Linked DNA regions of Gloeothece verrucosa PCC 7822. The protein of the gene in region 1 binds, or shares a complex with, the protein of each later gene. Links are inferred from orthologs where the notes say so. Each region holds a gene or a part of one and is shown on either strand. Other genes may lie near its edges.

What was found.
Region 2: the proteins of mrdA (region 1) and rodA are in contact, whole or in part, in a crystal structure (PDB 6PL5), measured with the Thermus thermophilus proteins. The link is inferred for Gloeothece verrucosa PCC 7822 from one-to-one orthologs. Residues at the interface, in WP_223903432.1 of Thermus thermophilus: Arg4, Ile5, His6, Leu8, Ala9, Phe12, Ala15, Leu16, Leu19, Gly20, Arg22, Ala23, Trp24, Leu26, Gln27, Val28, Tyr31, Tyr34, Leu36, Leu43, Thr45, Asp47, Lys156, Gln157, Gly158, Ser160, Val184, Leu201, Glu202; in WP_223903423.1 of Thermus thermophilus: Phe161, Val165, Phe168, Val169, Leu172, Pro198, Tyr199, Glu202, Tyr211, Arg212, Asp213, Gln220, Val221, Gln223, Ser224, Ile226, Ala227, Ile228, Gly229, Ser230, Gly266, Phe267, Val270, Leu274, Tyr277, Gly278, Leu281, Phe285, Leu289, Arg297.

Annotation. Positions count from the first base shown.
Region 1 is NC_014501.1:3,467,302-3,483,024, reverse strand. Bases 1,445-4,342 are described here. They hold mrdA (penicillin-binding protein 2), read right to left. Parts: upstream 3,870-4,342; coding sequence 2,019-3,869; downstream 1,445-2,018. Other genes in these bases: CYAN7822_RS15260 (NAD(P)/FAD-dependent oxidoreductase), read left to right, coding at 4,146-4,342; CYAN7822_RS39490 (PEP-CTERM sorting domain-containing protein), read left to right, coding at 1,445-1,839. In the rest of the region: CYAN7822_RS15275 (hypothetical protein), read left to right, coding at 333-677; more of CYAN7822_RS39490, read left to right, coding at 1,066-1,444; more of CYAN7822_RS15260, read left to right, coding at 4,343-5,690; CYAN7822_RS15255 (SirB1 family protein), read left to right, coding at 5,773-6,570; CYAN7822_RS15250 (PQQ-dependent sugar dehydrogenase), read left to right, coding at 7,111-9,948; CYAN7822_RS15245 (glycosyltransferase family 2 protein), read left to right, coding at 10,415-11,353; CYAN7822_RS15240 (coiled-coil domain-containing protein), read left to right, coding at 11,548-14,349; CYAN7822_RS15230 (PP2C family protein-serine/threonine phosphatase), read left to right, coding at 15,560-15,723. UniProt on the Escherichia coli protein: Catalyzes cross-linking of the peptidoglycan cell wall. Responsible for the determination of the rod shape of the cell. Is probably required for lateral peptidoglycan synthesis and maintenance of the correct diameter during lateral and centripetal growth.
Region 2 is NC_014501.1:1,916,060-1,931,809, reverse strand. The notes cover bases 4,217-7,141. They hold rodA (rod shape-determining protein RodA), read left to right. Parts: upstream 4,217-5,011; coding sequence 5,012-6,271; downstream 6,272-7,141. Other genes in these bases: CYAN7822_RS08575 (hypothetical protein), read left to right, coding at 6,718-7,141; CYAN7822_RS08585 (Mrp/NBP35 family ATP-binding protein), read left to right, coding at 4,217-4,972. Outside these bases: CYAN7822_RS08600 (choice-of-anchor D domain-containing protein), read right to left, coding at 1-883; hemF (oxygen-dependent coproporphyrinogen oxidase), read right to left, coding at 1,706-2,737; CYAN7822_RS08590 (hotdog family protein), read left to right, coding at 2,937-3,413; more of CYAN7822_RS08585, read left to right, coding at 3,911-4,216; more of CYAN7822_RS08575, read left to right, coding at 7,142-7,464; CYAN7822_RS08570 (CHAT domain-containing protein), read left to right, coding at 7,624-10,341; CYAN7822_RS08565 (DUF928 domain-containing protein), read right to left, coding at 10,338-11,036; CYAN7822_RS08560 (CHASE2 domain-containing protein), read right to left, coding at 11,147-13,492; CYAN7822_RS08555 (AAA-like domain-containing protein), read right to left, coding at 13,492-14,754; queF (preQ(1) synthase), read left to right, coding at 14,998-15,414; CYAN7822_RS08545 (hypothetical protein), read right to left, coding at 15,471-15,656. UniProt on the Escherichia coli protein: Peptidoglycan polymerase that is essential for cell wall elongation. Also required for the maintenance of the rod cell shape. Functions probably in conjunction with the penicillin-binding protein 2 (mrdA).

The DNA.
Region 1 (15,723 bases):
TAGTAAGGTTAGAATTTTAGTAAAATAGTCAGCTTTATTTAAATGTCAGAGGAACAATTGATCCCACTCATTACTGATTTTGGCGACTTCAATAAATCCCTGACTCTCACTGACCAATCAGTTATCACTCATCAGCTTCAAGTGCTAAACTACTCGTTCTATTTTTCCGGGACTCAATTTAAAAGATCTCAGGAAATTTTTGAACATCAAAACTTATATTACTCTTGAGTGAAAGAGTGTATAACTCAAGTCTGTTGACCTTCAGATAGAAGCCAATCTGAGGGCAAACTATCTACCATTAATAATAAAAAATTTCCAAGGAGATACTGCCTATGTCCTACTCTTTCGATATTATTGGCATTACCCCTGTTTTAACGTTTTTTAATTATCAACAGCAACATGAACACAATCCTCATCGAGGAAAAACGCATCTCGGTAGCTATGAATGCTCTTTAGACTCGTTTATTAAATCGACCAAAATGGTTCCCTCTAGACCGAATTGGGATTGGGATGAAGTCACTAATATAATGATTAAGTTTTGGTTGAAGAATGAAGACAAGATCCGCTACTGGAAAAATGAGTTAACCCGGGGAAAACAAGAAGAAAATATAATCGTTGCTAGAGTGGTTAATTTTGAAGCTCTACGAAATGAATTAGAGTCTTTATTTGAGGCTTGATATTTAAATCCCACATTGAGTCCCTCCAACTGTTATATCGGTTGGAGAAATTCAATAATAAGTACCTGGACAAAAGTAAAGTTAACTGTTTGGCAAGGGAACAGGGAACAGGGAACAGGGAACAGGAAAGGCTTTCAATGTTTTTACATTTCTTAACATAATGTACACGGAGTGGCGCGGAGCTAAGCTTTATTTATGTCCAGGTACTTACTATTTTTTAAAAATATGCAGGTATAGAGAAAAATTATTGATTACAATAGAAATAAGCTAATCAATGTTTTCTAGCTTACATAAGATTTTTTTTTAAATAATATCGATAACATTAACTCTAACATCGGTTTGGTAAGCTATGACTTAAAGAAATTAAAAACAACAATAAACAGTCACTATGTTTACCATTCCAGAGATTTTCACTAATTCTTGTAAAACCTTATTTTGGTTACCATTAGGCATAGCAGTAATCAATTTAGGATTTGACAGTCAATCGGCACAAGCCTTAACTTTTCAAGAGACGACTAAAGGAAAGCTAGAGTTTAGAGATTATGATCATCAATTGGTAGCCACTGGATCATTTAATTATAGTCCAACACCGTTTGAAGGTTTTTTTGCTGTAGGAGAAATACTCGATTTATATAGTGATTACGATGAGGATGGGAATTATTATGAGTATTATTTGCCCACAGGTTATTATGAAGGTATATTCTATAATGATCCTAGTCAAATACCTAACAATCTGTACATTGTTAATACACTTGAGATCGAAGCTAGTCAAAATTTACATCTAACCGATATCCAGATTAATTTGTCGGGTTCCCAAAAGAAGTATTATTTAAGTTCTTACCTTCCTAATCAAAGTTATTTTTTTAATCCTCTTAGCAGCAGTATCAGCCAAGTCAAGATTAGTGCTGACAAACTAGGTAATGTTTTTTTATTTTCTACAGACGCTTGGTATTACCAATCTGACCTAATTGGTGAGATACTGATTTCAATAGATGCTGCTGGCTTTTTTTCCTTTTTTGATTACGATGAAAACGTTTCGCTTGATGGTACATGGACGGCGAGTGCAGTACCCGAACCTCTGACTCTTTTCGGCGTGAGTACAGCCTTGAGTTTTGGAGCCTTTTTCAAAAGAAAGCTGTTGAAAAAATCAAAAACTGTTTAATGATGACTACCCTAATTAATTGTTGAAATTTTAGGCTTTAGCCCACCACTAGGGGAACCTGCTGAAGGCAGGTCCCTTAATTGATTAGCGTTTAATTTATAAGTAGGTAGGCATAAATAAATGAATAATACATTAATTCTTAAAAATGCCTAAAACTCTTAGCTGTTGCCTGTTGCTATTTATTTACTATTAGGATTGGGGGGTTTTTTATTAAAATAAGCCTCCATCACCTGACGAACGATGGGACCGGCCACCGAACCTCCCCCACCGCCAGAATGTTCTACAAAAGCCACTGCAACAATTTCTGGATTATCAAAAGGAGCAAAACCGCCAAACCAAGTATGAGACTTACCCGGAGGGGCTTCGGCTGTGCCGCTTTTTCCGGCTACTGGCGGTAAATAAGGAACATTAAGACCTTTGCCGGTCCCACTGGTAACCACGGCCCGTAGTCCTTCTCGGAGAGTTTTGATCGTAGTGGGTTTAAAATGCAAATTCGTGCGCCATTGATCCGCTTTTTTGGTACTATCTGCTAACAGATGAGGTCTGACTCTATAGCCGCCATTAGCCGGCACAGCAAACATCACCGCTATCTGAAGAGGAGTTGCTTGGGTAAATCCTTGTCCGATGGACATATTGACACTATCTCCGTCAGTCCATCCCCAATTGAGCATCTTGCGCTTCCAAGCATCATCAGCAATTAAGCCGGGAACTTCGCCAGGGATTTCAATCCCTGTTTTGCTGCCAAATCCATAGATATGAGCATATTTAATTAAAGTTGGACCTCCTACCCCCCTGCCAATTTGGCCATGAAACGTATTACTACTCATCGCTAGTGCCCTGACATACCCCAAAGGACCAAATCCTGCCCGGTTCCATTCTCCAAAAGCCGTTCCGCCTACATTCAGATAAGCAAACGTCCCTAAAATCGTATTGGGAGGGTATTTTCCGGACTCCATACCGGCGGTTTGGGTAACCACTTTAAAAGTAGAAGCCGGAGGAAACCCACGCATGGCCCGGTTAACAAAGGGTTTTGTTTCTTGTAGTTCCTTCCAAATAGCCGGAGTGATTTGGGAAGAAAAAACGTTAGGATCAAAGCGAGGATAACTAACCATCGCTAAAACCGCGCCAGTCCTCGGATCAAGGGCCACTACTGCCCCTTTGCGGTTGCCTAAAGCCGCTTCTGCTGCTTTTTGAACATTCAAATCTAGGGTTAGGGTTACATCTTTGCCGGGTTTAGCCGCTTTTTGACCTAACACCCGCATCACTTTACCGGCTCCATCTACTTCCAATTGCAAGCCGCCCCATTCTCCTCGTAATTGTTGCTCATAGGCTGCCTCTACGCCCATTTTTCCCACCACATCGCCCATGCGATAGCCTTCTGAGCGGCGTTGTTTTAACTCTTCGGCATCTAATTCTCCGGTGTATCCCAACACATGAGAAGCGATTTTTTTATGAGGATAATCTCTAACCGTTTCTATATCTACTTCTATGCCACTAATTTGACTGCGGTACTCTTCGAGTGCTGTAATTTGAGCCGGGGTGAGACTGCGAGCGATGCGGATGAGGGTAGGAGAGTTAAAACCCGCTTGTTGCACCTTTTCTTCGATACTTTTTTCAGATACGCCTAAAAGTTCGGCAATACGTCTTCTATTTTCCGGCCAGTTTTCCCGTTTTTGAGCCATCGGCCATAGATAAGCCGCATGAGTTAAACGAGTCGTGGCCAATACTCGCCCTTTGCGATCAAATAGGTTGCCTCGCACCGGCTGTTTGGGCACAATCCGAATACGGTTATTTTCAGCTTTTTCTCGATAGACTTCTCCTTGAGATAATTGTAAGTAAAAAAGACGTGCCCCCACCCCTCCTAATAAAACAAGACTGATCAACAGCATCATTAAAATCGATTGATACTGTCGTCCTACTGTTCGGCCTGTCTCTTGACGACGATCTTGGGCAAAAGAAGGTTGAGAGGTTCTCTTGGGAGAAGGGCTTTTTTTGGCTCTTGGCTTTGGGAGGAAGTCGATAGTACGCATTCAGTAAGCAAACTCAGTTTAAATAATTAGTTTTATAAGCTTTGCCTTTCTTAGTATAGAAATGTAACCACCAAATCACGGCCTTTCATCAGTCTATATAATGATTTCTACTTGTTCTAAGTAGAATTTCCTATCATAGACGATGATTTCCCAGGAGGGAGCATTTGATTGTATTCAAATAGACGCAACTAACACCGCCGATGCTCCCAAGCCCGAGAAATTTTAGTAAACATTGCTAGTATGTAAGAAAAATTCCGACTCGATCTCCCAAAATCCATGACTTTGACAGAACCCCTTGTTTCGTTGCTCGAACATGATGTACTAGAACGCTTACGGAAAGCGGATCAGCTTCTACAGGGTTTACGTACTCAGCCTATCTCTGTTCCTTGTGTAGTTAAAGAAAGTTCACAATCCCTGGGAAGCGTAGACTGGGATGTAGTCATTAGTGGAGGAACTTTAGGAATTTTACTGGCTGCGGCTCTCCAACAACAAGGCTACCGTATTGCAGTGATTGAACAAGGAATTTTACGCGGGCGAGAGCAAGAATGGAATATTTCCCGTCAAGAATTAACCGTATTTTTAGAGCTAGAACTTCTGACAGAAGCCGAATTAACCACCGCGATCGCTACAGAATATAATCCCGCTAGAGTAAGCTTTTTCCAGGGTTATGAACTGTGGGTTAAAAATGTTCTTAATTTGGGTGTTGACCCCGTTTTTTTATTAGAGACTTTAAAAAATAAATTTTTACATCACGGAGGAAAGCTTTTAGAAAAAACGCCTTTTCAAGCCGCTACTGTTCATCCCGATGGACTTGTGGTCAAAGCCGGCGATATATCTTTAAAATCTCGCTTATTCATCGACGCAATGGGGCATTTTTCCCCTGTGGCTAAACAAGCTAGAAATGGTCATAAACCCGAGGGACTTTGTTTAGTGGTTGGCAGTTGCGCTAAAGGCTATGACAAAAATGAAAGCGGAGATTTAATCGCTTCTATTACGCCTATTCTCAATCAGTGTCAGTATTTTTGGGAAGCTTTTCCGGCTAGAGATGGCCGCACCACCTATCTGTTTACTTATCTAGATACTCATCCCGATAGATTTGGCTTAGAGTTTTTTATGGAAGAATATCTTAAATGGTTGCCAATCTATCAAAATGTTGAGTTAGAAAAACTGCACTTTGAACGATTTCTTTTTGGCTTTTTTCCCTCTTATCGGCAAAGTCCCAATAAAACTCCTTGGCATAGAATTTTAGCTGTAGGAGATAGCAGTGGCAGTCAATCGCCTGTTAGTTTTGGAGGGTTTGGGGCAATGGTTAGACATCTTAAAAGACTTACTGATGGCATTACTGAAGCCTTAAAAGCTGATGTTTTAGATGCTTATGCTTTATCTTTATTACAACCTTATCAACCTAATATATCGGTGACTTGGTTATTCCAAAAAACTATGAGTGTAGCCATGAATCAAAAAGCCGAACCTAACCAAATTAATAATTTAATGAGTGGGGTTTTTCAGGTGATGGATCAATTAGGTGAAGATGTTTTAAAACCTTTTTTACAAGATGTAATTCAATTTCCGGCTTTGGCTAAAACTTTAATTTTAGTTAATCCCAAGCTAGTTTTACCCCTTCTTCCGCAAGTGGGAATTAGTCCTTTAGTTGATTGGAGTTTTCATTATTTCAATTTGGCTCTTTATAGTGGGTTATTTCCCCTCGGTAAACTCCTGAATCCTATCGCTAATAATTTACCTGATATTCCTAAATATTATTATCATCGTTGGCTAGATGCTTGGAAATACGGCTCAGGCAAAGATTATCATAACAGTTAATAGAGAACAGGGAACAGAGGTAAAAAAGAATGACTAATGTAATGATTAATGACTAATGATTAATGATTAATGATTAATGACTATGCAAAATTTTTATCAAGAAATTCATCAACCTGATGCTCAAATTGATCTGGCAAAAGCTTCACTATACCTAGCTCAACAAGAATACCCTAAACTCGATATAGACGAATATTTAAACGCTCTTGATACAATGGCTCAAGAGATAAAAGAACGTTTGCCAGATTCATTTTATCCTCTAAAAATTATTCAAACAATTAACCATTATTTATTTGAAGACCTCGGCTTTGAAGGAAATAGAACTGACTATTACGATCCCCGTAACAGTTTTTTAAATCAAGTCATTGATAGACGGACGGGAATACCTATTACTCTATCTGTGGTTTATTTAGAAATAGCCAAGCGGCTCGATTTTCCTATGGTAGGCATAGGAATGCCAGGACATTTTATTATTCGTCCTAATTTTGAAGAAGCCGGAATTTTTGTAGATGCGTATAATCAAGGAGAAATTCTCTTTGAACAAGATTGTGAACAAAGACTACAAGAAGTTTATCAACAGCCAGTTAAATTAGAACCTCATTTTCTTGAACCGGTCACTAATCAACAGATTTTAGGACGAATATTGACAAACTTAAAATATATTTATCTCAATGGTCAACAATTTTTTAAAGCATTAACTATTCTTGAATACATTTTGTTGATTTTTCCCAATCATCCTCTAGAATTGCGAGACCGAGGATTAATTTATTATCACTTAGGTGAAACCCAAAAAGCTTCTCAAGATTTAGGATTTTATCTGGCTTTGTTACCGGATGCTCAAGATGCTCAAGTGATACGCCAATTATTAGAAAAAATGAATTGATTTAGTCCTTAGCACTTGAGTTTAGACTATCAAAAAAAATAATACCTATGAACTAATGGCGAGCTATTTTTGCCTGCAAGTTAGTCTAAACAAAAGATGGAAGCAAGATCAGCAAACGACAAATCGAGTCAGCGATGCTGAAATAGGGCTAACTTATTTATCCCTAGCGAGACGCGCGACAAAAAGTTCTGGAAAAAAGGGCCCAAAACCATACTCAGTATAAGTTTAACCAAAGCGCATCAGTTAAAGGTTTGATAGATATAGGTTCAGTGCCGCTTATACCCCCTTTAAGGTAGAAAACTTGTCCAGCAAGACTTACAGCCCTTTTAGTCACTAAAGTGTGTTTAAGTCCGGCTAGTGCAGCTTGGCGGAAATAACGCATCAGGTTTAAAAAAGAACTAAATTCAGATAAACTAAAGGTGTTTTACACAAAACTTTACATTTTTCCCTTAAGTTTAACATCAAGTCTAACATTGCCCCTGTAAAATACATAGATGCTCAGCGAGCAAATGAAAATTATATCAAGAATTTACAAAGTTTATGACTTTAATCGACAGTCCTGACATAATCCCGTTAAATTTGAATTCCCCTGGTTCTTTAACTTTGAATGAAGATCCCATTATCCCTGTTTCCTCTGCCAGCGCACCGTTGAATATTGAAGCCTTACAAACTACGGCTAATTCAATCAATGCTAATAAAATTCAATTCCCAAATTTTTCCGACATTTCTGCTTTTAAACTGAATGGTTCAGCAAGACAAATAGACAATGTTTTAAGGTTAACAAACGATAATACTAATGAGAGAGGCACAGCATTTTTAACTAATAAAATCGATATTACCCCCAATACTTTCTTCGAAACACAATTTCAGGTTAATCTTTATGGAAAACAAAAAACAAATGGGGCAGACGGGCTTACCTTCATCATTCAGAACACCCCATCTGGAGCTAGCGCATTAGGAAGCGCAACAGCAGGAGGAGGAGGATTAGCCTATAAAAATCTTGGTTCAAGTATAGCAGTAGCTTTTGATACATTTAAAAACAAATGGGATGTTGGCAACAATAACTTATCTCTTCTCCAAGATGGCAAGGTTGAGAAACCGCTAGTGACTCAATCTTCTCCCCTCGATCTTAATGGCGGGAAACCTTTCTATGCCTGGATTAATTACGATGCCATAGCAAACCTTTTGCAAGTCTTCTTATCTGAGAGCGCCAACAAACCCACTTCGCCGGTGCTTAACTACGAGGTTGACCTAGCTTCAGCCGTGGGGTCTCAAGCTTGGATTGGTTTTGGGGCAGCAACAGGCGCACTATATAACGCTCAAGAAATTCTCAACTGGGAATTCACAAGTTATGAACGCATCAACCACAAACCCAACACGCCAGCGATCACTGAACCTAACGTTGCAGGAAAAATTGTTATCGCTGGTGATGTTCATATGGAAACGTCAGACTTCGTTGATGCTAACGATCCGTCCGATACTCACCTTTATACTGACTGGGAAATCTGGGATGTGGCACGTAATCAAGTGGCTTGGCAAGCTTACAATATTCGAGGTATTGAGAAACTCCACATTCATTTAGGAGATGGAGAGTTTGTCAATAGTTATCTTGGACGATCAGAGCTTTTCGCCAGTACCGACTACAAACTACGAGCCCGCCACGCTGACAATTATGGATTAACCAGTGATTGGGGAGAGATGCCTTTTAAAACAGCTAGTGCTATGACAGTCTTTCCGCTAACTTTAGACAATATTGAGGATGAGTCAAAGCCTGAATGGCGTGATAGCAATAATGGCAATCCTATTATCCTGCCAAACTCAACCACTCAACCTTTCTTGAGCCTAGAGTCACCGTCAAGTGAAACCTTATTACAATTTAAAGGCTTAGATGGAATATCTAACCAAATTGTCAATGCGCCTGCTTTAAATCAACACAAAAACGTGCGTTTGCGGATTAGCGCAGGAAGTAGCAGTCTTAACTTACCCCAGTCGCAAGTAACTTTCACAGATGAAACCGCAAAAAGCTACAGCATCTATTTACCCGCCATCAGTTTGGCAGCCGGTCAACAAAACTATTTTTGGGTCTCTACCAATGGCACTACCTATGTGGGGACTAATACACAAACTCGTCCTGACTTCTCTAAAGTAGCGCAAGGCACTTTAAACCCTTGGCGAGTTACCCAGTCTGGTTACAAAGTTGAGAAAGTTGCCACTGGCTTCCAGTTACCAGTAAATATTGCTTTCGTCCCTAATGCTAAACCTGATGATCCCCAAGATCCTAGCGATGATAACGATCCCTATTATTATGTGACCGAACTCTACGGCACCATCAAGGTGGTTTCTAAGAAAGGCACAGTCTCTAATTATGCCACTAACCTGCTGAACTATAATGTCTTAGGATCTTTCCCTGGCAGTGGCGAGCAAGGGCTATCCGGTATTACCGTCGATCCTCAGAATGGAGATGTTTTAGCAGCACTACTCTATAGTCCCAATCCCAAGAATGATCTAGCTCCTCATTATCCTAAAGTAGTGCGTTTGCGTAGCAGCGATGGAGGTAAAACTGCATCAAGCCAGACGACAATTCTCGACATGGTTGGCGAAATACAAGGACAATCTCACTTTATCTCTAATCTCTCCATCGGGCCGGATGGCAAACTCTACGTTCATATGGGCGATGGCTTCAATACTAGCACTGCACTGAATTTAAATTCTTTCCGAGGGAAAATCCTGCGATTAAATATAAACGGAGCAGACCCGAAGTTAGATGGAACACCTTCTCAAGATAATCCCTTCTATAACAAGGGTGATGGCATCACTGCTAAAGATTACATTTATGCTTATGGATTACGCAATCCCTTCGGAGGAGCTTGGCGGGCAGCAGACAATTCCCATTACTCAGTCGAGAATGGGCCAGGAAGCAATGATCGCTTTGCTAAAATAACCCCTGGCACTAATTATGGTTGGGACGGAACCGATGCAAGCATGACAATTAATGCCCTTTATAATTGGACAGCAACAAATGCGCCAGTTAACGTCGCCTTCATTCAATCAGAGACATTTGGTGGCAGTGGTTTTCCTTTAAATGGACCTACCTCTAAGGAGGGACATGCTTTTGTGTCATTATCCGGACCTACTTATGTAGGCGGTCGAACGACTCGAGGTAAACGGATTGACGAATTTATTCTCGACGAGAACGGTAACTTAAAGAGCGATCCGATTTCTCTAATTGAATATGATGGAGTCGGCAAAGCTACAGTAGTTGGCTTGGCAGCAGGTCCAGATGGGTTGTACTTTAGCGATCTCTACAAGGACCTTGATTATACTTCGCCTATTGATCGCGGTGCTAATATCTGGAAAATTAGCTATGTAAAGGGGTAAAAATAGTGAGGATACTGACTTGTAAATCGTTTCGATTTTCATTGATGCTGGTGAATCTCATTCAAACATAAAAAAGTTGTTCTCCCTTTCTCAGCAAGACATGGAAGAAAGTGCTAAACTGATTCCATGTCTTACATTAGATAAAAAAAAGTCAAAAAGACGGACTATGTAAAAAGACAATATATGCGAAATTGGCGAAAAATAGAGACTAAAATAGCCGCCGTAAATGTCGATGCAGATCATAAAAAAATTATTCTTTCATTAAATTATAAAATATTTAAAGCCGAGGAACCAAAGTTTAGTTAACTAAGAAAATACGCTATCAGGCAAGAGGCTATAGGTAACCTTGAAAGGGTTTGGGACTGTTGACATTCCCCTCTCCCTTGCCTGAACTTTATTGATGTCCAGGTACTTACTCCCTGTTATATTTATTGTTGTGTCTGTACTTAACCATTAAATAAAGTCTGTGTTTTTCAGCATCGTCATTCCTACTTATAACCGTAAACCGATTCTAGAAAAATGTCTGATCGCTTTGGAACATCAGCAATTGAGTGATCATAAAGTCCAAGGATATGAAATCGTTTTGGTGGATGATGGATCTACTGATGGGACACTCTTATGGTTAGCTGACCATAAAGATCAATTTCCCCATGTGCGATCTTTGTGTCAAGATCACCAAGGACCCGCAGCCGCCCGAAATTTAGGTGTAAACGAGTCTTTAGGTGATACGATTATTTTTATCGATAGTGATTTGGTCGTGACAGAACAATTCCTTCAGTCTCATGCAGATGCCCTCATTGAAGCAGAAAAAAAATTAGGCAGTGATCGCCTTTTTACCTACGGATGGGTAATTAATACTTGTAACTTTGACGATCCTACCTCTGAACCTTACAAAATTACCGATTTTTCTGCCGCCTATTTTGCCACAGGAAACGTAGCCATAGCCAAAAAATGGCTGTTAATGGCCGGATTATTTGATACCCGTTTTCAACTTTATGGGTGGGAAGATTTAGAATTAGGAGTAAGGCTCAAAAAATTACAACTCACATTAATCAAATGTCCTGCCGCCGTTGGCTATCATTGGCATCCTCCTTTTAAACTAGACCAAATCCCAGCTTTGATCGACAAAGAAATACAACGGGGACGAATGGGAGTATTATTCTATCAAAAGCATCCCCATTGGGAGGTTCGCTTAATGATTCAGATGACTTGGCTACATCGAATATTATGGGGGGTGTTGTCAGTGGGAGGACGACTCAATGAGCATACCATGGCCCCTTTGCTACAATGGTTAATCAACCAAGGAAAACCTCAGTTAGCTTTAGAGATAGCCAGAATTTTCCTGAATTGGTATAACGTTCAGGGAGTTTACGCTGCTTATAAGGAGATGCAACAGCAATCCTAAATCGTAAACATTTCTTGACATAAATCTAAAGATTTTCCTTATATTTACCTTCTCAGTTTACATTCTGCCAATATGGAAAATATACGGGCAGACGTGAACAGAGGTAAATAGTAACATCAATTAATTAAATCACCTGATATATAACTTGCACAATTTGGGCATATTAAAGACGAAATCATTATGAGGAGGCACTCATGAGTATAGAAATTGCGTTAATGTTAATAGGCGTACTTATCGGCGGCGCAGTCATAGGATATTTAATTCAAGGCAATAAGGTAAAGAAAACCAAAGAACAATTAGAACAAGCTAAACAAGCGTTGGATGAAGCTGAAGCTGACGTTCAAGATAAACAATCTCTTCTTCGAGAACTACAGCAAGGCCAAGATAATCAAAAAGTTCAATTAGAAGCTATCTATTCAGAGCAAATTAGAGAATTAGAAGCAGAGTATCAGGCAAAAATCAAGGATTTAGAGCAATCACCAGTTGATCAGCCAAATTTAGAGGAAATCAAAGCTCAACTTCAAGCTGAAATAGAAGCATCCTATCAAACAACAATAACAGAAAGAGAAAGCTCATATCAAGCAAAAATTGAGGAAATATTGCAGTCTCAAAGAGAAGTTCAAGATCTAGAGCGGCTCAAAGCTGAATTTCAAGAGCAATTAGAACAATCTTATCGAGGTCAAATAGAAGAAATTGAACAGTCTTACCAAGCTCAAATTCAACAGCTAAAAGATCTCCATCAAGAAGAAATTTTACAGTTACAAGGATCTTATCAAGCTCAGTTACAAGAAATTGAACAAGCTAATCAAGTTGTTATTGAAGAGTTACAAGCGGACCATCAGGCCCAGTTACAAGAAATTGAGCAAGCTTATCAAACCCGAATACAAGAATTTCAAATTCCACAACCATTAGAATCTCTCGATTTTGAAGCAGAAGAGTCCATAGCACCCCTAGACGAACCATTCGGGGAAATGCCGGCACAAGCAGCCGAAAACTTGTTAGCATCAGAAGCGGCTTTCGATTTTGAACCAGAAGAGGCTATACCAACTATAGAGGAGTCATTCGGGGAAACCCCAGCCAGTCTCGAAGAAGATTTCTTAGAATCATTAAGCCCACAAAGCACTCTCGATTTTGAAGCAGAAGAGTCCATAGCACCCCTAGACGAACCATTCGGGGAAATGCCGGCACAAGCAGCCGAAAACTTGTTAGCATCAGAAGCGGCTTTTGATTTTGAACCAGAAGAGGCTATACCAACTATAGAGGAGTCATTCGGAGAAACCCCAGCCAGTCTCCAAGAAGATTTCTTAGAATCATTAAGCCCACAAGCGGGTTTCGATTTTGAAGCACAAGAGTCCATAGCGCCCCTAGACGAACCATTCGGGGAAATGCCGGCACAAGCAGCCGAAAACTTGTTAGCATCAGAAGCGGCTTTCGATTTTGAAGCACAAGAGGCTATACCGACTATAGAGGAGTCATTCGGGGAAACCCCAGCCAGTCTCGAAGAAGATTTCTTAGAATCATTCAGCCCACAAAGCACTCTCGATTTTGAAGCAGAAGAGTCCATAGCACCCCTAGACGAACCATTCGGGGAAATGCCGGCACAAGCAGCCGAAAACTTGTTAGCATCAGAAGCGGCTTTCGATTTTGAAGCACAAGAGGCTATACCAACTATAGAGGAGTCATTCGGGGAAACCCCAGCCAGTCTCGAAGAAGATTTCTTAGAATCATTCAGCCCACAAAGCACTCTCGATTTTGAAGCAGAAGAGTCCATAGCACCCCTAGACGAACCATTCGGGGAAATGCCGGCACAAGCAGCCGAAAACTTGTTAGCATCAGAAGCGGCTTTCGATTTTGAAGCACAAGAGGCTATACCGACTATAGAGGAGTCATTCGGGGAAACCCCAGCCAGTCTCGAAGAAGATTTCTTAGAATCATTCAGCCCACAAAGCACTCTCGATTTTGAAGCAGAAGAGTCCATAGCACCCCTAGACGAACCATTCGGGGAAATGCCGGCACAAGCAGCCGAAAACTTGTTAGCATCAGAAGCGGTTTTTGATTTTGAAGCACAAGAGGCTATACCAACTATAGAGGAGTCATTCGGGGAAACCCCAGCCAGTCTCGAAGAAGATTTCTTAGAATCATTAAGCCCACAAGCGGGTTTCGATTTTGAAGCAGAAGAGGCTATACCGACTATAGAGGAGTCATTCGGAGAAACCTCAGCCAGTCTCGAAGAAGATTTCTTAGAATCACTAACCCCAGAAAGCACTCTCGATTTTGATTCACAAAGTCCCATCACCGCTCTTGATGAACCACTATGGCAACAACCAGCCAGCCTCGAAGAAGACTTCTTAGAATCATTAACCCCAGAAAGCGCTCTTGATTTTGATTCACAAAGTCCCATCACCGCTCTTGATGAACCACTATGGCAACAAGCAGCCACCCGCGACATAGAAGAGTTATTTGGAACAGATGAACAAGCAGTAGAATCTGACTTGCTCGAGATTATAGAAGCAACCCACGAAACAGAAGCAGAAATTTTCGCTCTAGAGGAGTTAAAGGAAACTGAAGAATTGTTCAACCACCCATCACCTCCTGATGCTGAGTTGCTCGATATGTGGCAAATAGAAGAAGAAAGCCAACAAGAATCGGCTCAATTTGAAGATTTAGCCAATTTTGCTGAAAATTTAGATGATTCTCAAAACCTAGATGCCGATTTAGATTTGCTCGATCCTTTTAAAATAGATGAATCCTACTCTAATCAATCAGAGGTTCTTAAAACGGCTTCTAACAATGGTGCTAAACAAGGTTCCAACTTAAGCCTAGATGATTCCGAAGGCATTGATCCTTCAGTAGACTTGTGGTTGGAAACTGAAGAAAAACATACCTCGAAATTGCCTGAAAATCAATCACAAGAAGCTTTCGATGACCTCTTTGAGTCAGGAATTTTTGACGAGGAAAATGCTCTGAAAATCGAACAGGCAGAAAAGAAAGCTTAAAAGTCAGTTCGTTGCTTATGAGCATAAAACCTAAATTAAGCTGCTTAGGTGAGAAGTTACAGGTGAGACTCTATCTTTAACCCGCCTTACTTTTCATCCTTATTACTAACCACCTAAGCCGCTATATTTGTATGATTAAAGCCTACCGTCCTAGATGAGAGCTAACTAGGGTAAGTAGTCGGACATAAATAAAGCACTCTATATAAAGAATTGTAAAATGGCTACAATTACCCGACACCCGACACCCTACGATGCTCCGCGCTACGCACAGTCGCTTGTGCTAGGAGGTCACCCTAACCTCACAGTCGGGAACTCGTTCCCGACCCCAGTTAACTTTATTTTTGTCCAGGTACTTAGGATGTTTATTTCCGCTTCTTAATGATAGGCAATTTACCCAAGTTGGACGGGAGACAGAAAAACCATTTTCGTGAGCAAAAAAAACTCAGACAAAAAACAAGACTCGTCCTAAAATTAGACGTTATTGTCAAAGTTTCAATCACCAACGAGCCACTAGAAGAGGCAAGACAACAGGCAATTGGCAACAGTCCAAAAGTAACTGTTTAAACTTATTCAGATCTTTCTAAAAACTATACTATCTTGGGACGGAAGTAGTTATCATTAATAGAACCGAAAATATAGCAACCGCTAAAGCGGCAACTTAAGTCAGTTAATCCGTTGCTCAAGAGCAAGAGCAATCCACTTAAGAGGGGCAATCTAAAAAAGAGGGGTTTGGCTTGTACTCACCCAAAAGCGGAGCAACGGCGTAGACTACACCATTAGTCTAACTGGGTATAAGTCTTAGACTCACTCAAACGCTCGCTGTCAAAATTATTTTTAATTAATTGCCAAATAATACTAAAAGTGATTAACATGACTAAACAACAAAAAATTGTGATCTATCTGTAGAAGAGGGGAAACAATCAATTATACTGGTAGTCTTAATAGTCGCGATATAACCATCGCCCTTTAACCAGCGAAGATACCCCTATTTACTCAACTATTAGACCTCCTAGCTCGTTCGTGGTAACAGGAATTCGGTTGCCTAATCACGATAGCTCAATATAGCTGTTGAGGATTTAAACAACTGCCTACGCCTGAAAAGTATAGAGTTTAACCAACTCATGCAAAAGGCCAAACAAACCATCAACATCTAGTTGTCAAGAGACTATGGGATCTGATAGCCTCATTCATGCTTTCGACCTTTAATAACATGACTGCTGTGCCCATTTACCGCCAGCCATCCTCCAATACAAGTGCGACTGACAGTAATAAACCTGCTGACACCAAACCGGTTTTGGCCTTAAAAGAACTGGTCGCTAGTTTGTATCGAGAACAAAATAAGATACAAAACCTTTTAAGTTCTTTGGGCTTTGC
Region 2 (15,750 bases), 1.6 Mb from region 1 along the record:
GCTTGGTGGGAGTAAAGGTAAAGGTACGAGTAGCCGACTGGCCAGCCTGTAGATTGGTAAAAGACTGGGTGCCAGAAGTGGGAGTGATCAAGGGATTGCTCGATGCACCAATGGAACCTGATAGTAGACTCCCTGCATCGCCTGAGTTCGTGACGGTTAAATCCACATTCTTGGTTTGACCGACTAAGACATTGCCGAATTGCTGGTTTTCATTGGTGGAGGCTTGAGCATCAGCATAGTTGATCACCAGTTGTTTAGTACCGGCCCCACTGCCGTTAAAGATGACTTGCCGTGCCGTTGTTCCATTTAACGTGAGTGCGCCTCCTACGGCGAACATAGGAGTCCCAGATTGGGCTTGTGCTAGGATATTGGCATTAGCATTAGTCCCTAAGTCAATCGTCACATCTTTGCCATTGTTCACACTACCGACATTAGTTGAACCATAAACTGATGCCGCATTTGAGACTCCTAAATCATTAAAAATAGCTACTCTCTGAGTCGTGGTTGCTGTTGTACTTTGCAATAGTGGAACATTATTGGTATCGACATTGGTGACATTAAATTTCAAAGTTCCACTCGGACCAACATAACCACTGCTTGGATTATTCAGTATCAATTGAGAGTTGAGAATCGTGCGGTATGAGGCATTCAAATCCTTACCAGTGAGGTCAAAAATAAAAAAGCTACGATTGGTTTCTGTAGTGCCAGTCGTATTGTTTTTTCCAGTTAGGTAAGTGGTAGTATTCCTCGTGCCAGTATTGGAATAGTTTCCAAAAGTAGTAGCACTAAGAGTTAATGAGCCGGCTTGAGCGTAATTACTGATACCTACGATGCTGCCAATAGTAACTATAGAAATGGTTGAAAAACGAGTTAATCTGTTCATAGGAGTTATGGACTTTTTATATTTACAAGATAACTGATAGCCAACGAAAATTATATATAGTGCGTTCATTGTAACTTAATTTTTTACGAAAAACTAATTAGGATTAATTATATGGCTCTTCAAAAGACCATTTAAATGACTCTTGTTTGTAAGCAATCCTTAACAATAGCTTCAAGCAATACTTAATGAATCTTTAATTCTCTCGTCAATCTTTCAGAAAAAATACTGGAGTAAATCCAACTAGATCCATCTACTTTAATAATTATCTCATAGATAAAAATTGATTAAAAGAACTAGGAGAGTTGACTCTCGCGATGATTAGCAAAACCCATACAGCATCGGTCTTTGAGCGGTAAAACCCTTAGCCAATCTCGATTTAGCAGGGGTCTAATTTTCACCAATTATTAGCAAACGCTATATGAAAAACTATATAGTAATATATAAGTACAGACAAAAATGAAAGTTAAGTGTAAAATAGGCAAAAAACTTCGAGTTTCAGGCGATTTTTTCGGCGAAATTTCGAGAAACAACATTAGAGATTAAAAAGATAGTGGCAAGACGATTAAACCTAATTTTTACAATTAATAATAATATTAAAAACTCCCAGCTTTATTTAGGTTTATAATTCAGTAAATTTTGTATATAATTAGGAATTATATTTGCTAAATTTCCTAGAATTTACTCATTTACAACCTAGAAAATTTATAGTAAAAGGTCTGTTTTTTTTTAATAAAATAGCTATCATTTTGCCAGAATAAGGTCAAAAATAATAGCTAATTTAATTATACTTTATTAATTTAATTGAAAGCAACGAAAATATGATTATTTATTCCAATTTGCCCAATCTTGAGGAACTAAAAATCGTTCATACAATTCGGCTTCTGGGGTATTGGGTTCAGGAGTATAACAATATTCCCAACGAACCAAAGGCGGTAGAGACATCAAAATCGACTCAGTACGACCATTTGTTTGTAAGCCAAAAATCGTTCCTCGGTCATAGACCAAATTAAATTCTACATAGCGGCCCCGACGATACAATTGAAACTGTCTTTCTCTATCTCCATATTCCGTGTTTTTGCGTCTTTGGGCGATGGGAACATAAGCTGGTAAAAAGGCCCGACCACAATCGTTGACAAAAGCAAATAACTGCTCCCATGTACGAGGAGATTGGGGAGGAAGTTGCTGACTATAGATAGCCGCACCTTGATCGGCATGAGGCCCACGATAAAGGGGATCTAACCCATCTTGATAATCAAAAAATAAACCACCGATTCCTCGGGTTTCTCCTCGATGCTTGAGATAAAAATATTCATCACACCAGCGCTTAAAGACCGGATAATACTCTGGATGATGCTGATCACAAGCCGCTTTAAAAGTACGGTGAAAATGGGCGGCATCTTCAGCATAAGGGTAATAGGGAGTTAAATCAGCCCCACCTCCAAACCACCAGACCGGCCCCGCTTCAAAATAGCGATAATTGAGGTGAACAGTGGGAATATAAGGATTGCGGGGATGTAAAACCAGTGAGGTGCCGGTGGCATAAAATTCATGACCCTCAGCTTCTGGGCGCTGCTTTAAAATAGAAGGAGGTAATTGTTTACCCCAAACCTCTGAAAAATTTACACCCCCTTGCTCCAAAACTCCCCCGTCACGCAAGACCCGGGAACGACCTCCACCCCCTTCTTCTCTGTTCCAACTATCTTCTCGAAACTTGCCGGTCCCATCAAGTTCTTCTAGACCTTGACAGATTTCATCCTGTAAACTTTTCATGAATTGGCTGACTCGCTCTTTAGCATCTGCCGGAGGAAATAAATTTTCTTTTGAGGGGGTTACATCTGTTGTCACAACGGTCATAATTTTCGTTCTAGATACGCGAAACAGTTAGATTACAGTCGTCTGCCCTGATCATCAGACGAAGTTAAAAAGTCATCACTTTATCAATCTACGGCTTAATGGAGCAGATAAGTTAAAAATAAAAATGTATCTTAATAAAAAGACACGGAATATTTTACAATATTAAATTTGCCCAAGCATTGAGTGCGGGAGGCGGAAGGTGATTCTCAATTTTTCTTTTAAACTGATTGCGGCTAAAGGGAAACTGACCTGTAAATTTTCCCTCTATAAAACTTATCGGGTTGTCAGTACAGCCCCCATAGATATACTCTGGCAAAAATTGATTAATTTAGCGGATGTATCCTGGCATCCGCTCTTTTCAAAAACTAATGTTCCTTTAGGATTAATTGCTAAACCTGGCTTAATTTATCAGGCTGTAACTCGCTTAACTCCCATCCCTATCCGTCTGTTTGTGGAAAATGTCCGCCCGGGCGAGTTATTGAGTTTGCGGGTTTTGGCTATTCCAGGCATGGAACAAAAGATCACTTATCAGGTAGAATCAACTTTGTGCGGAACTTATATTTCCTACTCGGTGACTCTGCGCGGATGGTTATCTCCTCTGATCTGGTGGTGGATTAAACCCTATTCGATGCAAGTGGCCAGAGAATTAGCCGATGCAGCCGAACGAGTCGTTTAGAGCGATAGTCTAAAATACCACAGAGAACCATTAATCGTCTAAAATTTCCTAACTAACTGTTTTTAAAAGCGAGCTTGGTAAAAATGTTCTGGTTTGAAAGCGTGCCTATTAACGATAACTAAGGTGTATTAACAATCTAATAGACCACTGAGGGAAAAATTGACACCCAATCAATGATAAAGCTCAAACCTTCATTAACAAAAAACCTAAAAACTCTCTCAAGAGAAAGATGTATTTTCTAAAAATTTGAGTGGACGAAAATCCGAAAAATAGCCCCTTATAAAAATCAGCAAGCAGTGTTAACCCCTTGCCCGGCAACAAAAACAGAACGCTTAGCCATCATTGAGATGGTTAGCTAATAAATATTTGCTTTTCCTAACCAGGATTGGATCACCGATCTGATATGATGGTCTAGAAAAGGTTAATTTTTATGGAAGAAAACATTAAAAATATCCCTACAGCTAATCCCCGTAATGACTGGGTAAAGGAGAAAAATTATGCTAAATACAGAAACGATCTTAGAAGTCCTACGTCCAGTTCAAGACCCTGAACTGCAAAAAAGTTTGGTGGACCTCAATATGATCCGTAATGTCAAGATAGAAGGAGAAACCGTCAGCTTTACCCTAGTATTAACCACGCCGGCCTGTCCGCTACGAGAATTTATCGTTGAAGACTGTCAAAAAGCCGTCAAACAATTACCCGGAGTCGAAAAAGTTCAAGTAGAAGTAACCGCCGAAACCCCTCAGCAAAAATCCTTACCCGATAAACAATCCGTTGGCGGCATTAAAAATATTCTCGCTATCTCCAGTGGTAAAGGAGGAGTAGGAAAAAGCACCATCTCGGTGAATGTAGCCGTAGCTTTAGCCAAAGCCGGCGCAAAAGTGGGTCTATTAGATGCCGATATCTACGGACCCAATACCCCAACCATGCTAGGGTTAACCGAGGCTCAAATACAAGTCAAGCAAGGCGCAAACGGCGATATCTTAGAACCAGCCTTTAATCACGGCGTAAAAATGGTTTCTATGGGGTTTTTAATCAATCCGGATCAACCCGTAATCTGGCGCGGCCCCATGCTCAATGGCATTATTCGTCAATTTTTGTATCAGGTTAACTGGGGAAATCTAGATTATCTCGTGGTGGATATGCCCCCCGGAACCGGTGATGCTCAATTAACCCTAGCCCAAGCAGTACCCATGGCCGGGGCCGTTATCGTCACCACACCTCAAACCGTGTCTTTACAAGATGCCCGTCGCGGCTTAAAAATGTTTCAACAACTCGGGGTTAATGTATTGGGAATCGTAGAAAATATGAGCTACTTTATCCCTCCAGACCTTCCGGAGCGTAGTTATGATTTATTTGGTTCCGGCGGGGGCGAAAAAACCGCCCGTGAATTACAGGTACCCCTACTCGGTTGTGTCCCTCTAGAAATCTCTCTGCGAGAAGGTGGAGATAACGGAATTCCTATTGTTGTGGGTGATCCGACTTCAGCATCCGCAAAAGCTTTAACAGCTATCGCTCAACAAATTGCCGCTAAAGTATCTATCAGTGCCTTAGTCTAAAATTGGTAAGATCATCAGAAAAACCGGAGAGCCACCTTGATGTTACAAAGAACTTTCTTGCCTAGATTCAATTGGAAAATGTGGTTTTCTACCCTGCCCCAAGTAGACTGGTTTTTATTTGTGCTGGTGGTGGGTTTGAGTACATTTGGCGGCTTGATGATCCGCAGTACAGAAATGCACGAAACCTCTATTGATTGGTGGCAACATTGGATTTTTGCAGGCATTGGCACCTTTATCGCTTTATTGTTAGCCCGGTGGCGTTATGAATTCTTAATGCAGTGGCATTGGATCATTTATTTAATTACTAACTTGTCCCTCGTGAGCGTAATTATTATCGGGGTAACCGCTAATGGGGCCGAAAGTTGGATTAATATCGCCGGGTTTAATGTTCAACCTTCTGAATTTGCCAAGGTGGGTTTAATTATCTCTCTAGCGGCTATTCTCCATCAAAAGCCGGCCACCACTTTACCGGCTGTTTTTCGAGCTTTGGCTGTTACCGCCCTTCCTTGGGTACTGATCATGTTACAACCTGACTTAGGGACAGGATTAGTCTTTGCGGCTATTACCCTAGGAATGCTTTACTGGGCTAATATTAATCCCGGTTGGCTGGTTTTAATGATCTCTCCCCTTGCTTCGATGTTCTTATATAATCTTTTGTTTCCCGGCTGGATTGTTTTTGCTTTAAGCATGGGAATTATTGCCTGGTTTACCCTCCCCTTCCGATTTCTTTCAGCCATCGGTGCCATTTTAGGCAATTTTGCCGCCGGTAAAGTGAGCGGCATTATGTGGGGTTTGCTCAAAGAATATCAAAAAGCCCGTTTTACAAGCTTTCTCGATCCCGAAAAAGATGCTCTGGGATCGGGATATCAATTGCTTCAATCCCGTATTGCGATTGGTTCAGGAGAACTATGGGGACGAGGATTATTTAATGGTACTCAAACCCAGTTAAATTTTATTCCTGAACAGCATACAGACTTTATTTATTCATCGGTGGGCGAAGAATTAGGCTTTGTTGGTGCAATTGCTGTTTTGTTAGTGTTTTGGCTCATCTGTTGGCGGCTGTTGGTAATTGCCTTAAAAGCCAAGGAAAATTTTGGCTCTCTGTTGGCCGTTGGAGTCCTGACAATGATAGCCTTTCAAGCGGTTCTTAATATTAGTATGACTGTTGGACTCGCTCCCATTACAGGGATTCCTTTACCTTGGATGAGTTATGGACGTTCAGCTTTATTAACTAATTTTATTGCCTTGGGATTAGTAGAATCTGTGGCTAATTATCGACCTCGAAAAAGAATTTATTAAACTCAAGTTATCGTTAATCTTAAGCGTAAATTCCCGAGCCTACTTTTGCCTACTTGCACTGAGCTTGTCGAAGTGTTGCCTGTTGCCTGTTCCCTGATTAGGGTTGCTCAGTCCTTGAAAAATTCAAATTATTCATTACTTATTAGTCATAATTTTTTATTATTATCTCAGGCTTGAAAATAAAATTAATAAGTTATAGAGTGTAATCAGTTAATCCCCACTTAAGCTTAACATGATTAAGACGGTATAATAACCTAATGCTATCTTCTGTAACGTTATATGAACAAAGTATAAAAATCTTGTAACATAGTAAACCTAATCGGGAAAAATTTGTATTGAAACCTGAAAAAGTCTCATGAGAAATATTCATGAGGCATAAAGCCATTCATCAAAAAACTAGCACAATTTGAGCAAAAACTAATTCGAATAAAGGCAAAAGGAGAGGAATGATGTTAGAAAAAATCATTGAAATGGAAGCGGAATCTTTAGAAAAAGCGCGAAAAAAAATCAACTCTCAAATATTAGAAGAAGGGTTTTATATCGTTTCAGAAAATATTATCGATCTTCACCCACAAGTGAAAATAACTGTAACTGTTAAACAAAAAGGAGAGATTTATTATCAATCCCTAAATCGGCCTATATTTGAATGGGTAAATAATGATTTTGGGGGAGAAAATCCCAACTGGATTAATGAAATTAAAAAAGAGAGCCAATCCGCTTTAACCTGGTTTAAAGCACAAAACTTTCTTGATTTAGCTCATTTAAGTGCAGAGATCGGTGCTGAATATTTTACAATGTGGTCGCGTCAAGCGGCTAGAGACGGCAATATCATAGAAGCTTGGGCAGGTTGGCATCAAGTTCTTCGCTTTGCCTCCATCATCCAAGATGAATACAAGATAGCAGAAGCCTGTTTTGAATTAGGGAAAATCTACAAAGAGCGTGGCGAAATGTATGGCGGAGGAAAATATTGGGAAATCGCTCAACTCTTCTTTGTACAACTGGCATACTTGCTCAAAAAACTGGGACAAAAACAAGAATATGGTGAAGCCCTCTGGCATTTAGGAGAAATCTGCTTACTCTTAGATAATGAACCATTATGTAAGCAATTTTGGTTAGAAGCTATGGTAATTTTCCAAACAGTATTACCGGATGAGGCACTCAAAATAGAAAAAGCGCTGCAAACACAATTTTGAGGCATTGGTCATTAAAGATGCAAAAGAGGGCTTTTACTAGCTGAAAAAGGGTTTTAAGGAATAAAATTTTTGATATGATTAGATCTAGCAACGGTCATAATCAATGATTTGAGCTAATTGAACAAAGTTAAATTTATACTGGTATTCCTGTTAGGGTTAATGATTAGTTTGTCTGCCACCAGTCAGCAAGCACAAACTATACTCATTGCCAACCCAAATCCGGTTCATCAGTGGAGAACCAGTTCCGGATTTCAATCGTTTTCTCTCTCCTCTGTCGAGATTAACCCTCAAAGTTTATTACAACAAGGCATAAAAGCCTACCAAAACCGAGAATATCAAAAAGCCATCATGCTTTGGCAGCAGACGGTTGCTGCCTTTGCCGCCAAAGGAGATTATCTCAGTCAAGGTTTAACACTGAGCAATCTTTCTTTAGCCTATCAACATCTTGGAGAATGGCAAGCCGCGCAAGAAGCTATTAATCAAAGTTTAAAACTTCTCAACACACAAGCAGATCACTCCCAAAATCAAGCCGCCGTTCTCGGCAAAATTTGGAATACCCAAGGCCGTCTCTATTGGCAACAGGGAAAGCTAACTGATGCTCTCAACGCTTGGGAAAAAGCCACCTATCAATATAGTCTAGCCAATCATCGACAAGGTATTCTGGGAACTAAACTCAATCAGGTAAAAGTTTTACAGGCATTAGGCTTAAATGTCCGATCTAGAGAAACTTTAATTGAAATCAAAGAAAATTTAAAGTCTATTGAAGATATTATTTTAAAAGCGGATGGATTTGTACAGCTTGGATATAGTTTAAGGGAAATAGGAGACTTCAATCAATCTCAAAAAGTGCTAGAAGAAGGGTTAACTTTATCCCCTAATCCAGATTTACAAAGTACGTTTTTGCTCGAGTTAGGAAATACCCAAAGATCTTTAGCCCAAAAAAATCTAGCGATCGGCAAATTAAAAGCAGCCGAAGGCTATATTAATGCCGCCTTGGATTATTATCAAAGAGCCGCTCAAATTTCCACTGGAAATAAACAGTTGCTCTCGTTAGCTAATCAATTTTCTCTATTAATTGATAATCGGCAATGGGAGAGTGCTATAAAACTGATTGCTCCTCTAGAAGCAAAATTGAGTGAACTTGCTCCCTCTCGAGAGGCAATTTATAGCCGCCTGAATTTTGCTCATAGTTTAAGTTGTTTAAAACAGAGTATTGAGTATCAGGATTTTTCCTGTACTAATTCTGATTATCGAGAGCAACTCGCATCAGAAAAACTCATGTCTAAAAACAACTTCAATCTTCCTTCTTGGCAAACCATTGCTCAGATTATCGCCTCGGCCATTGACCAAGCTCAAAAGTTAGAAGATTCATCCACAACATCGGCGGCTATCGGACAAATGGGAGAACTTTATGAAATTAACCAACAATGGAAAGAGGCTCAAAAACTCACTGAAAAAGCGTTATTGCTGTTAGAAGAAATTCAGGCCCCTGAGTTACGCTATCGTTGGGAATGGCAACTAGGGCGTTTACTGAAAAAACAAGGAGATCTCACAGGCGCAATTGCCGCTTATTATGCTGCGGTTGACTCTTTGCAAGCTGTTCGGGGTGATTTACTTAATGTGAATTCAGAAATACAATTTGCTTTTCGTGATCAGATTGAACCCGTGTATCGTCAGTTAGTGGATTTGTTATTAACAACCAATGATCATTTTCAACCTTCTCAAGAAAATTTAAAAAAGGCTATTCAAATTATTGATGACCTCCAGATAGCAGAATTAGAAAATTTTCTAGGTTGTCAACTTAAATCGGAAATTTACCTTCAACCAAATTTAGCTGAAATTGAGCCAACAGCCGCTTTTATTTATCCTATTCTTCTTCCCGACCGTGTGGAAGTAATTGTTCAGTTACCGGGACAACCCTTAACCCATCATCAAGTCCCGGTTTCGCAAACCATCGTCAAAAAAGCCATTTCTCGTTTGCGTATTGCCATTGTAAGACGCAATGCTGGGGAAGTAACTGCTAATGCGACAGCGATTTATCAATGGCTAATTGAACCAATGGAAAAACAACTACAAACTGTTGCAGATTTAAAAACATTAGTCTTTGTTTTAGATGGAGAATTAAAAAATGTTCCTCTTGGGGTACTTTATGATGCTAAAACCGAGCAATATTTAATTGAGAAAAAATATGCTCTTGCTTTACTGCCTAGCTCTAATTTATTTAAGCCAGATTTGAATAATCCTAAAAAATTTCAAGTTTTAGCGGCTGGTATAAGTGAAGAAGTTCAGGCAGAAAACCGTTATTTTAATCCTTTAAACGTTACGGATGAACTAGAGGAAATAAAAACGATTTTTCCCACTAAAATTCTTTTAAATCGTCAATTTACTAGCGAAAATCTTCAAGACAATCTTAAGCAAAATCATTATTCTATTGTTCATCTGGCCACTCATGCAAATTTTAGCTCAGATCCTCAAGAAACTTTTATACTGGTTCATAGTAGTCAAGAAACTATCGGTGAATTGTTAAGACCTAATGACATTAATAATTTACTTAGTCATTCCGAGCAAACATCTTCTAATAGAATTAATTTATTAGTCCTGAGTGCTTGTCAAACGGCTTTAGGTGACAATCGAGCCACTTTAGGATTAGCGGGATTAGCGGTAAGATCTGGGGCTGAAGCGACGTTAGCAACTCTGTGGCAAATCAGTGATGAGTCTACAGTTCAACTAATGGAGATATTTTATAATCAACTCAAGGTGCTAGGATCTAGTAAAGCTCAAGCCTTACATCTTGCCCAACAAGCACTGTTAAAACAACCCAAGTACCAAAATCCTTACTATTGGGCGGGTTATGTTTTAGTGGGCAATTGGCGTTAATACAACGGAGTCGTTAAAGTTGAATTAGCCAAAGGTTCTTCAATTAACCAGGTATAACCCAAAGATTGTAGGAGCATGACCCAATTCTCATGAATTGTTTGATTATTGGGGTCAGTAAAATAATCTTTAGCAAGGTCATTGATCTTATCATACCAAAGAGAATTTGCCTGAGTCGAACCCTCAGCTAAACGAGTGATCCAACCATTAACCACCAAAGCGGGTTCATCATCTGGATCATTTTGACAATCTAGCATTAAATACCAACGATAAGTTTTCAGGGGTTGAAGGGCATATTGAGCGTTAGCCGGCACAGTGATGGCAATAAATCCCGGCTTTTGGCTTAATTTTACGCCTGTTCGATAAATAGTTTGTCGTTCTGCTCCATCGAGTAAGACAAACTCTAACTGTCTAATTTCGCCACTAGAATAATAAGGAATATAAAACCATAAGGTGGGATATTCCTTGGTCGTATAATCTTTGTGATTATTAGCGATTAAGGCTGTTACCGGCTTATCCGTTTTCGGACAAGTTACTGGTGAACGAGTAGTTGCTGGTGTGGGATTGCCTGTCGGTGTTCCTGTATTTGGAGGTTTAGGCAATTGGCTTTCTGCTGCTGTTGCTGCAATGGCGGTTGGTACTATTTCTAGAATCCCTATTAAAACTAGAGACTTAACAAGTCCAAGTAGTTGAGTCATAATCAACAACAAGGAATATTGAATAAATTATTTACTATTGTAGCTTAAATGTGAGTAATTTTAAAACCCAGTAAAAGTTAAGATTCTAGACCAAAACTTCATCAACAATTTTAAAGGTTATCATTGTCTCTTTGCCGCAGAAAAATTTGCATTCCGATTAAGCTAATTCCTGTCACAATTAAAGCCAATAGAGAAGGAATGAAAGGAAACCAAGCGGCTTGAATTAACCCAAACCAACAACAACCATATAAAAGCACAATAGAAAAACCCAGAGCGATACTTTGAGCAAGAGGTTTTTGATGCCAGCGAATCCATAAACCTGCTGTCAATGACCATAACATAATCCATAAAGCATCACCCCACCAAGGAAACCACCAGATCAGAGATCGATGTTTATCCTCAACAGCACTGAGCAACTGACTAACTAAATGAGCATGAACATATAAACCGCGAATTCTGCCATAGGGAGTATCATGCGGATCAGGAACACTTGCCGCCACAACCCCAATTAAAACCACTCGATTTTTCACTAAATTTGGTTTAAGTTTAGCCGTTTTATTTAAAACCTCTCTAAAAGATAATTGGGGGGCAATCTTTTGAGGATCAGGGGTTTTTCGGTAACGAAGGAGAATTTGATTGCCACGAGCGTCTATTTTTTGATAGCCGCCACTATGGGGTTGTAAGCGTAAAATGAGCAAATCTCCAAATTTCCAGTTATCTCCCACCACTGTCACGGGAATGTTCTTGTTTTTTAAATAACGGTAAGTTAATTGCCATCCAAAAGAATAAGGGGTGTTACAAATTGAAGAGGAATTCTCGGGGTTAGAACTACGAGATAATAAATAGCGCCGCACCGTGTAATCTTGGTTATTGTACTGACTATCTTCGGAATAGACATCTATAAAACCAATTTGTTCTAGGGGAATTAGAGGAGGATGTTTAATTCTTTGATTAGGATTATTACCGCCAAAAGCGCAGCCAGCCACTAAATTTTTACTCGTTTTAAAAACTCGGCTTAAATCTTGATATCCTGGAGGCACAGGTTGATCTCGAACAATATCTAACCCGATGGTATAAGGCTGATATTGATTCAATTGAGCCAGCAATTTAGCTAAAATATTATCGGGAATTGGATGACCATAAAGTCTTAAGTCTTTTTCATCTGCACCCACAATCAACAGACGCTCGTCGGGAGTTTCTGGAGGAAGAAGATTCATCATCTGATCTAGACTTTTGAGTTCCCAACTTTGAAATATTCCTAGCCATCGCATTCCCAGCACGAGGAGCGCAATGAAAATACTTGAAAACGCCACAGTAATTAGGGAAAGGCTAGTGGGTTTTCCTTCTAAAATTTGCAGTTGTTGAGCCACCCAATTTTGATTAAATACCAATTGATAAATTGGGTTTTTAATGACTAATTCTCCCTGTTGTTTGGTGACTAATCCAGTTAGCCGCAGTTCCATCTGATGGAGATTATCTTTAGCCGTAATTTTGCCTCTTTTAAGGATTTGTTGATAGAGCTTTAACAGGGTTACCTGCGAGCCAGCCGTGCGAAGCAAACGATCGCGTATCGTTCGTAGATGTTCAGGTTCATCCTGAGATTCCCAATGCTCAATGATCTGCTGATTGACTAATTCTTTAACCTGTATTTTTTCCTTCCCCGCCAAAATAAACGAGGCGGATTTAATCGCTAACCAACAAATTTTTTGAGTTAAAAAAGGCTGTCCTCCACTCCAATATAAAATTTCTTTTAACACAGCTTTTGGCTGATCAGCTTTGCCAATAAATCCTAGAGCTAGAGGGCTTATTTCCTCAATTTTAAACCCTTTTAAATCAATAGCTCTCCCAATATTGAAGGGAGTCGAATTAGGGTCGGTAATTAAATCTGAGGGGGTAGCCACTCCCAATAAGACAAAAGATAAACGTTTATATTGAGAATTCTTAGCTCGTTTGTCATAACAGTGGCGAATCAGAGCAAAAAACTCATCTGTGGGAAATTGTAAACTTAGAACACTATCAATTTCATCAATAAAAATCACCAAAGGTTGGGTAATTTGCTCCAGTAATACAGTTTCAATAAATTCGCTCAACCTCTGTATGGGTGAAAGGTCCTCTCGTTCCCGGCACCAAACACGTCGATTAAAATTGAGGTTGAAGCCGCTCGCTAACTCTTGAAGAATTCCACCATACCATTGATTAGGAGTAATTTGTTGAGAACCGATGCCAGATAACTCAATTTCAGCACAAGCAAAACCATTGGCTTCTAGTTTACGCATGGTTTGAATTCTTAAACTCGATTTTCCCATTTGTCTAGCGTTGAGAATATAACAATATTCTCCGGCTAACAAAGCATTATAAAGCTCCAAATCGGCCTGACGCACGACATAAGTAGGAGAATCAGGCGGTAAACTTCCTCCTGGTTGATATGGGTAGAACGAGTGAGAATTGAAATTCATTACATATCTTTGAGGTGGCTAGAAAAGTATAAACGGTACAAATTGTAACGAGGTTTGACGTAATTGTCGCATAGCTCTACTAATCCCATACTATGAAGCTGATAAGCTTGTACGGGTTCAATATTAATAGCTGAGGTAGAGCTAACAATTTTTTTGAAAACTGTTGCTAATTCTGGATTAGTTTGAAGATTAAACCAAAATTCTCTCAGGTGAGAACCATAAATTCCGGCATCTGTCGGTGCTTCCTGTAAAACTTGCTCTAGCGTAAAATTCGGATAGCTTTTGAGATAAGCAAACATTTTGATTAATAAATAAGGATGTCCTCCAATCATCCCCATTAGTTTTTGTATTTGATCAAGAGTGAATTCTAGATTATATTGTTGAGCCAGTTGTTGCACTTGTTCTTCAGTAAAATCTGATAATTCTATCGGTATCCCTACATTAAAGGGAGATTGATTAATATTCAGACGAATGTAAACATTAGTAGAATGAACTAGGACTAACCTGAGTTTTTGCCAACTCGCTCGAGTTCTGCCTTTTTCGTACCAAGAGCGCAATAGTCCAAAAAAGTCCTCGTAAATTTCAGGATGAGGAAACAGTAAGTCTACATCATCTAAACATAAAACTAAAGGACTATCGGCTTGAGGTAATAGATATTCTTCAATATAGGTAGTACAGCTAACTTTGGCTCCTATTCCTTCTTCATCCCAATAATCTTCTAGACAATTGGGGACTTTGAGTTCTCTAGAAAGGTTGAGACAAAACCAACGTAAAAATTTATTGAGTTGTGTTAAATGGGTTTTTCGATCAGCTAGTTCCAAGCTCAAACGAATAGTCCGATACTCAAGTCTCCCTAAAAATCCTAAAATCCTACTAATGAGAAGAGTTTTTCCCATCAAACTAGGGGCTTTAATGCGAAGCAAGGCCCCGGGTTGTTGAAGAGTTTCATAACAGATCGATTCGATGGGAGGACGCTCTACATAACTAATTGTATCGTGAGTGGAAACAGGAATGGCTGGTTGAATATAGTTCGGAGGTACCAGGGTTGGCAAATCTTCTTCATCGTCAAAATCTGGGTAAAAATAATCATGGTGTTCTAATTTGAGACGAAAGGCTTTAAAGCAGGTTTGGAGGGTTTGCTTATCGACCTTCGATTCACAAGCAAAGACTTTAATTAAAGTATCAGGAGTTAATCCTGTACGCTCGCTCATCTGCTCTAGAGTATAGCGATGTCCGTTGTTATCTTTAAATTCTGCTTCCACTTTAGCCTCCTCAAGCTTATTGAGTCCGGCTTCAGTTAAGATTACTCCTCGCTTACGTCTTTTTTTTTTAAGACTGAAACACTCATCATGTCTTGATCAAATGCCGTAGATGCTCTCAGTATAATCTATGTCTATTATGCTCTCCCTCGCTAAAGGATGCAACTTATCGTAACTTAACAAGCGGCTTTGCTAAGATCATTGAATCAACTCTTGCCCACTGCCATAAAATTAAGATCAGGATTAATGAGTAATTTTACTGAACAACAACCCTCTGCTGAAGCCGCTCAACTCAAATATGGCGAGCGAGAAATTGCTCAAGGAGAGTTATTTACTTTTCCCAATCCTCGTGTTGGTCGCCACTATCACATTCAGATTACTTTACCGGAGTATACCTGTAAATGTCCGTTTTCTGGCTATCCCGACTTTGCTACCATTTATTTGACTTATGTCCCTAATGAAAAAGTGGTGGAGTTAAAGGCAATTAAGTTATACATTAATAACTACCGTGATCGCTATATTTCTCATGAAGAGGCGATCAATCAGATTTTAGATGACTTTGTGGCTGCCTGCGATCCTTTAGAAGTCCAGATTAAGGGAGATTTTAACCCGCGCGGCAACGTCCACACCGTTATTGAAGTGAATTATAAAAAACCTCAGTAAATAGATGGCGTTAGGTTTCTAGGTGATAGAACTGAGCTATTACCTAGAAACCTGCTTTAGTATGGCAAATTTTCCTCGGGGAAAGTTAGCCTAAAGTCGTCGATTAATTCGTCAAGTTCTTCGATGGCTTGATTAACATCAATTCTTAGTGTACCTAAATCCGCTCTATCTAAAAGCCCAATCAAAAACTCTCGCTTGCTTTGGACTTGCCGAATTTGCTCAATAATCGTCACTTTATCCATTGTCAGATTTTCCTATTAGCACTAATTATAAAGTAACACGGGAGCGCGAAAACCCAGAGCCGAGCAAGAGTAGTCATTAAGTAACTATTGCCCA